DNA from 2 places in the Pantoea sp. BRR-3P genome. Region 1 is predicted to be linked to the other one. Evidence: predicted binding sites of a transcription regulator. Region 1 holds the regulator's gene; the other holds the start of a gene.
The links. Region 1 encodes CRP, which controls carbon source genes, mostly activating them, when cyclic AMP is high. Its sites were predicted from a motif close to ATGTGANNNNNNTCACAT; they were not measured.
Positions count from the first base shown of each region.

Region 1 (3,246 bases):
TTAGGAATGTTGAAGAACAGCGCCAGTGCGCTACCAAACATCAGCATTACGGCAAAGCGGGCCGCGGTGCGTAACGCGGTAGATTTGAATGATAAATAGCTGCGCAACGCTGGCAATAGCGGTAAGCGGCGCTGACGATCGGCCATGAGATCGCGCGTGTAAAGCGGCTTCTGCGTGCGCAATACGCGGGCGATGCGGCTGAAGTGATAGAGGCAGAAGTTGCCAACCGGGTTATCCGGATGCTGACGGGCAATTTTCTCCAGCGCACCCAGCTGTTTCTCCATGTGAAAACGATCCGGCAGCTGATGATAGAGAATTGCATCAGCCAGCACGCGCAAACGTGCGGAGATGATTTTGGCGTTCCAGCGGATCACCGCTTCAGCGTGGCTCTCCTCCACCAGTTTCTGTACCTCTTCGGGCTGATGCAGACTGACCGAGATGTGTTCCTGCAAATCCAGCGCCACCTGGAAGGCGCGCGTCAGGCGCTTGTGACTGTTATCGCGGCTGGCCGACAGCATATGCATTTGCTGGTAACAGGTAGTGATGAGATCGACCGCTTTCTGCTGGCGCGCCAGCAGCGGCGGTAACGCTTTTTCCGGATCGGTCAGCTGTGTCAGTAAGGTGTATTTGGCATCGCAATAATCCGCCAGCTCGCGAAACAGCAGGCTGAGCGATTCACGCATCGGCTGCTCTTTCCACAGCCAGAACCAGAACCAGTTGAACAAGCCGTACCACAGCGTACCGCCAATATAGAGCAGCGGCGGCACCCATATCGGCATGCGCCCAACCAGGCTGAGCGTAAAGATAGCAGCGATTAAGGTGGCGGGCAGCAGGCGTGCATGCAGCGGGCCGATTTCGCCGGTCACGCCGATCAGCAGCGGCAGCGCCAGCAGGATCAACGGCAGCGGAATCTGGTAAGCGGTCAAAATTTGCATCAGGAAGCTGCCGGTGGCAAACAGCGAACCACCCACAATCAAGCGTTTGAAAAAGCGTTTGTGCGGCGTATCCAGACCCGCCATATTGCAGCAGGCAGGCACTAACGAGAACAGCAGACCTTTTTGCAGATCGCCAAACAGCCAGCCGAGAGCCACAGGCAGGCACAGCACCAGCGTTTGCCGCAGTGCATAGTTAACTTCAGGATGATAGATGATTCGGCGCCACATCAGCTCATCGCAAATAGAAACGGCGCGATGTTGCCATCACGCCGTGGGTGAGAAGAAATTAGCGGGTGCCGTAGACGACGATGGTTTTACCGTGTGCAGAGATCAGGTTCTGATCTTCCAGCATTTTCAGGATACGACCCACGGTTTCGCGTGAGCAGCCCACGATCTGACCAATCTCCTGACGGGTGATTTTAATTTGCATGCCGTCTGGGTGAGTCATCGCATCTGGCTGTTTAGCCAGATTAAGCAGCGTTTGCGCGATACGTCCTGTTACGTCAAGGAAAGCAAGGTTGCCCACTTTCTCTGATGTCACTTGCAGACGACGCGCCATTTGCGACGAAAGTCGCATTAAAATATCCGGGTTTACCTGAATCAGCTGACGGAATTTTTTGTAGGAAATTTCAGCCACTTCACAGGCAGACTTCGCACGCACCCAGGCACTACGTTCCTGGCCTTCTTCGAAAAGACCGAGTTCGCCGATGAAATCTCCCTGATTGAGGTAGGAGAGAATCATCTCTTTGCCTTCTTCATCTTTAATCAGTACCGCTACGGAACCTTTCACGATGTAGTACAGCGTTTCCGCTTTCTCACCCTGATGGATGAGCGTGCTTTTGGACGGATATTTGTGAATATGGCAATGGGACAGGAACCATTCGAGTGTAGGGTCTGTTTGCGGTTTGCCGAGAACCATTCGCTATTATCCTCTGTTGTAATCGTGCCCAAAATACAGGGGGCATTTTTTCCCTGTCAGGCGGTTTAATCGTCGAGCGTTTCCAGTAATGGAAAAATTATTCCGGGTCATTCTTAAGCTACGCTTTTGATTCTTCCCGCCTTCGTCTGTAACGACGAAAATATTTTCAGCACTGTTTGTAGCACAGCTTTTGCGAGCTGTCTTGTGTTGTCTCGCTTCAGCAAACGGGGGAATAGTCTGGATTGCTGTTTATCAGGTGAAAGCGTACTCTGGCGGCAAAACCGCCGCTTCAGGAGAAAGAATCATGCAGGCACGAGTGAAATGGGTGGAAGGTCTTACCTTTCTCGGAGAATCCTCATCCGGACATCAGGTGTTAATGGACGGGAATTCCGGTGATAAAGCGCCAAGTCCAATGGAGATGGTGTTAATGGCAGCAGGGGGTTGCAGCGCCATTGATGTGGTCTCGATTCTGCAAAAAGGGCGCAGCGATGTGGCCGATTGCGAAGTGAAACTCACCTCTGAACGCCGCGAAGAAGCACCGCGTATTTTTACCCACATCAACCTGCATTTTATTGTCAGCGGCAAAGCGTTGAGTGATAAGGCGGTTTCCCGCGCGGTTGATTTGTCAGCGGAAAAATATTGCTCGGTGGCGATCATGCTGGGCAAAGGCGTGGAAATCACCCATAGCTATGAAGTGATCGAACGTTAATGCTTCCAGGTGCGCATTAATGCGCACCCTACAAAACGCGCTCATTTCGTAGTGTCGCCATTAATGGCGACCTATCACTCTTATTCAATCCGCTTCCCTTCAATCAGTCGTTGCACCAGCGGCAGCATAATCAGCTCCATTGCTAATCCCATTTTCCCGCCGGGTACCACCAGCGTATTAATGTGGGAGATAAACGATCCCTGAATCATCGCCAGCAGATAGGGGAACGCAATCCCTTCTAAGCCACGGAAATGGATCACCACGAAGCTCTCATCCAATGACGGGATTTCCCGTGCGGCAAACGGATTTGAGGTATCGACGGTCGGCACGCGCTGGAAGTTAATGTGCGTGCGCGAGAACTGTGGCGTGATGAAGTTAATGTAATCCTCCATCGAACGCACCACTGAATCCATTACCGCTTCGCGTGAATGGCCGCGCTCGCCGGTGTCGCGCACCAGCTTCTGAATCCACTCGAGATTAACAATCGGCACCACGCCAACCAACAGATCAACATGTTCTGCCACATTCTGCTGCTGCGTGACAACGCCGCCGTGCAGGCCTTCATAGAACAACACATCGGTGTTTTCCGGCAGCGGTTGCCACGGCGTGAAGGTGCCCGGAACCTGATTCCACGGTACCGCTTCATCATAGGTATGCAGATATTTACGCGATTCGCCCAGCCC
Region 1 covers NZ_CP155066.1:155,497-158,742, forward strand. Annotated here, with positions in the region: gene AAGR08_RS00680 (YccS/YhfK family putative transporter) at 1-1,163, opposite strand, end outside; gene crp (cAMP-activated global transcriptional regulator CRP) at 1,222-1,854, opposite strand; gene AAGR08_RS00690 (OsmC family protein) at 2,159-2,563, shown strand; gene AAGR08_RS00695 (phosphoribulokinase) at 2,644-3,246, opposite strand, start outside.

Region 2 (3,246 bases), 470 kb from region 1:
TTCATCACCAAACTGTACACCGGCCGGATACTGGCAGAACACCACACCGGTTTTCAACACGCGATCTTTTGCTTCCACGGTACCGTGCGGAACGGCAATTGACTCACCGAGATAGGTTGGCGTCAGCTTTTCACGTTCCAGCATCGCTTCAACATATTCCGGCTGAACATATCCGCCTTTCACCAACTGTTCACCGGCAAAGCGAATCGCCTGCTCTTTGTGGGTGGCGCTCAGACCGAGGAACACATTGTCTGCACCCAGTTTAAACAGGTGCGCGTTGCCTTCGTCATAGCTGTCCGCCAGCGTGGTCTGCACGGTTTCGCGATGGGCTTCACTGCGGTTAGCGGCAACCAGACGTTCAGTCAGATTGCTGTACAGCGCGCTATCGAGGAAGTTGTTCAGCGAAATATGCTGCGCCTGTGGCGCCTGGCGCATCGCACGTTCCGTTAGATCGCGGTGGGTAATCACCAAATCGACATCGCCCGGCAGCGAGTTAATCGCGCTGTTAGTGACGGAGATATTGCTCAGGCCGGCATCCTGCACTTTCTTACGCAGCACACCTGCACCCATCGCACTTGAACCCATACCGGCGTCACAGGCCACGATGATTTTGCGCACGTGGTTCAGGTCAACGCTCATCGCATCGCCTGCGACCGGTGAACCCGCAACGGCCTGGCCTTTTGACTGCGCTTTCATATCTTTCATGCGCTGAGTCGCGGCTTCGATATCGTCATCTTCTTTCACTTTGCTGGTTTTCAGCAGGATTGAAGAGACCACGAAGGAGACAGCAAAGGCTGCGATAATTGCCGCAATGTTAGCGAAGTAGGCACCTTTTGGCGTCATCGCCAGTACCGCCAGGATGGAACCTGGAGATGCTGGTGAAACCAGACCTCCGTTCAGCAGCGTCAGGGTGAACACGCCAGTCATACCACCGAGGATAACCGCCAGCAGCAGACGCGGCGCCATCAGCACGTACGGGAAGTAGATTTCGTGGATACCACCGAGGAAGTGGATAATCGCTGCACCGCCTGCAGATTGTTTGGCGCTACCGCGACCAAAAATCATGTAGGCAACCAGCACGCCCATACCCGGACCTGGGTTGGCTTCAATCAGGAAGAAGATTGATTTGCCCGCCTCGCTCGCCTGCTGGATACCCAGTGGAGAGAAGATACCGTGGTTGATGGCGTTATTGAGGAACAGGATTTTCGCCGGTTCAACAAAGATGGAGGTCAGTGGCAGCAGGTTGTTCTGCACCATCAGGTTCACGCCAGCGGCGAGAATGTGTGACAGACCTTCAACCAGTGGACCGATCGCCAGGAACGCCAGCAGCGCCAGCAGCATCCCGATGATACCGGCCGAGAAGTTGTTCACCAGCATCTCGAAGCCGCTTTTGATCTTGCCATCTACTACGCGGTCAAAGGATTTGATCGCCCAGCCGCCCAGCGGACCGGCAATCATTGAGCCAAGGAACATCGGCATATCGGCACCGACGATCACGCCCATGGTGGTGATTGCACCCACCACGCCACCGCGATCGCCGCCTACCAGACGTCCACCGGTGAAACCAATCAGCAGCGGCAGCAGGTAAGTGATCATTGGGCCGACGAGTTTCGCCAGCGTTTCGTTTGGAATCCATCCGGTTGGGATGAACAGCGCAGTGATGATACCCCAGGCGATAAACGCACCGATGTTAGGCATCACCATATTACTCAGAAAGCGACCAAAGCTCTGAACCTTGACCTTTACTGATGAGGACATAAACCCACCCCTTATTGAGACGCGCTGCAATAAGAGAGCGCGTTTGTTTTTGTTTGAACGTTACGGCGGGGGCCGTGGCATTACTGTATGCAGGCGGACTCTAGCACTAGTTTATTACGCTGCGTAGAGCACGGGCTTAGTGTGATGCAGATCACGCTAACTTGGGGTGATGAGGGGGCTATAAGGTGACATCGATCACAAAAAAGAGCTGTAAGAAAGCAACGATGACGGATTTTTAAGCAAAACAAGGTGATGAATGTGACTTGAATCACCTTTTATTGGCGTTGGTTTGTTGTGTAAATGTGATCTTTGTCACAAACAATTTGTGGTCGAAAATGCGTCAGATCACACTATCGTGCAGCAGAAAAGCGCGCTGTAAGGAAGTGACGAAAATCTGAAAAGAGGTGAACCCATCAGGAGACGAGAAAGGGCGGTTTGTAGGGACGCCCTTTATGGCGTAATGCCGATCAGTTAAGCGCTGTATCTAATTACCGCACATTCCGTAGCGGCGCGATTTATCGCGCAATGAATTGCGCCGCTACAATGTGGGCGCTCGGTAATTAGGGTTTTCATCTCTTAACTGACGGGTATTACGCCATTTATGGCGACCCCTCACAAATGACTCAACGTTTTACAAACCGCCTTGCACCGCGTTTTGCGCTTGCGTGAGCGCCTGCGCGTTACTGGAAAGATTGCTCATTAGCGTGTTGTATTGCGTCGCCTGATCCTGCGTTGGGAATTGCACGCCGCCGTCATTAAAGGTAACGCGTGCGCCTTGCGATTGCAGATAATCCCCGGTTTGCACTGCCGCCTGGCTTAATGCCTGCAGCTGCGGCAGTAGCGGAATCAGCGTGCTGGCCGGCTGTGTGACGACTTTAGCGAAGGCGGCATCGTAAACTTTTTTCAGATCGTCCGGCTGCTTAAGCGTGGCTTTGCTGCTGTCGGCCTGCATTTTGGCGCTCTGAATCTGCTGTGTCAGCACACTCAAATTACTGCTCGCCTGGCGCAGGCTGTCGCGGCGGGTTAAATAATCCTGCGGTACACGAATCGCGGCCAATTCATCGACAACGGGACGCATACCTTGATCAATTGCCTGGTTCGCCTGCTGTGAGAAGCCATACAGGATGGCGTAATCGCTGGCGTAGTTACCGAAGGTCTGCTTCTGGTTTTCACTCAGGCTGGGCAGATGCTCGCCGCTACGCATCACGGTATTTTGAAGGAAATCACTGAAAGCTTTACGCTGATCGCCCTCTTTGTCGCCACAGGCGGTGAGTTGCAACACCACCAATGCGCTGACCATCAGCATGCCGGTACGCATCCAGATGCGGGATAATCCTGACGCCATAATTCAACTCCTGTGATAATGGCTTTCTCCCATCCTATTCCAAGCCAATGCTCGAATTATTCGGGATTAAAATTTTTGCGAAAATGGTCCTAAAGAATAGTGCAATGGTCTGGTGTGTACAACGGGCGCACCGGGCAAATTAA
Region 2 covers NZ_CP155066.1:3,927,491-3,930,736, reverse strand. Annotated here, with positions in the region: gene AAGR08_RS18135 (PTS mannitol transporter subunit IICBA) at 1-1,758, opposite strand, end outside; gene AAGR08_RS18130 (DUF3053 domain-containing protein) at 2,390-3,103, opposite strand; gene AAGR08_RS18125 (gamma-glutamyltransferase family protein) at 3,243-3,246, opposite strand, start outside.
Region 2: AAGR08_RS18135 (PTS mannitol transporter subunit IICBA) is a predicted target of CRP. The motif match lies at 1,898-1,915, and genes of this name have one in related genera.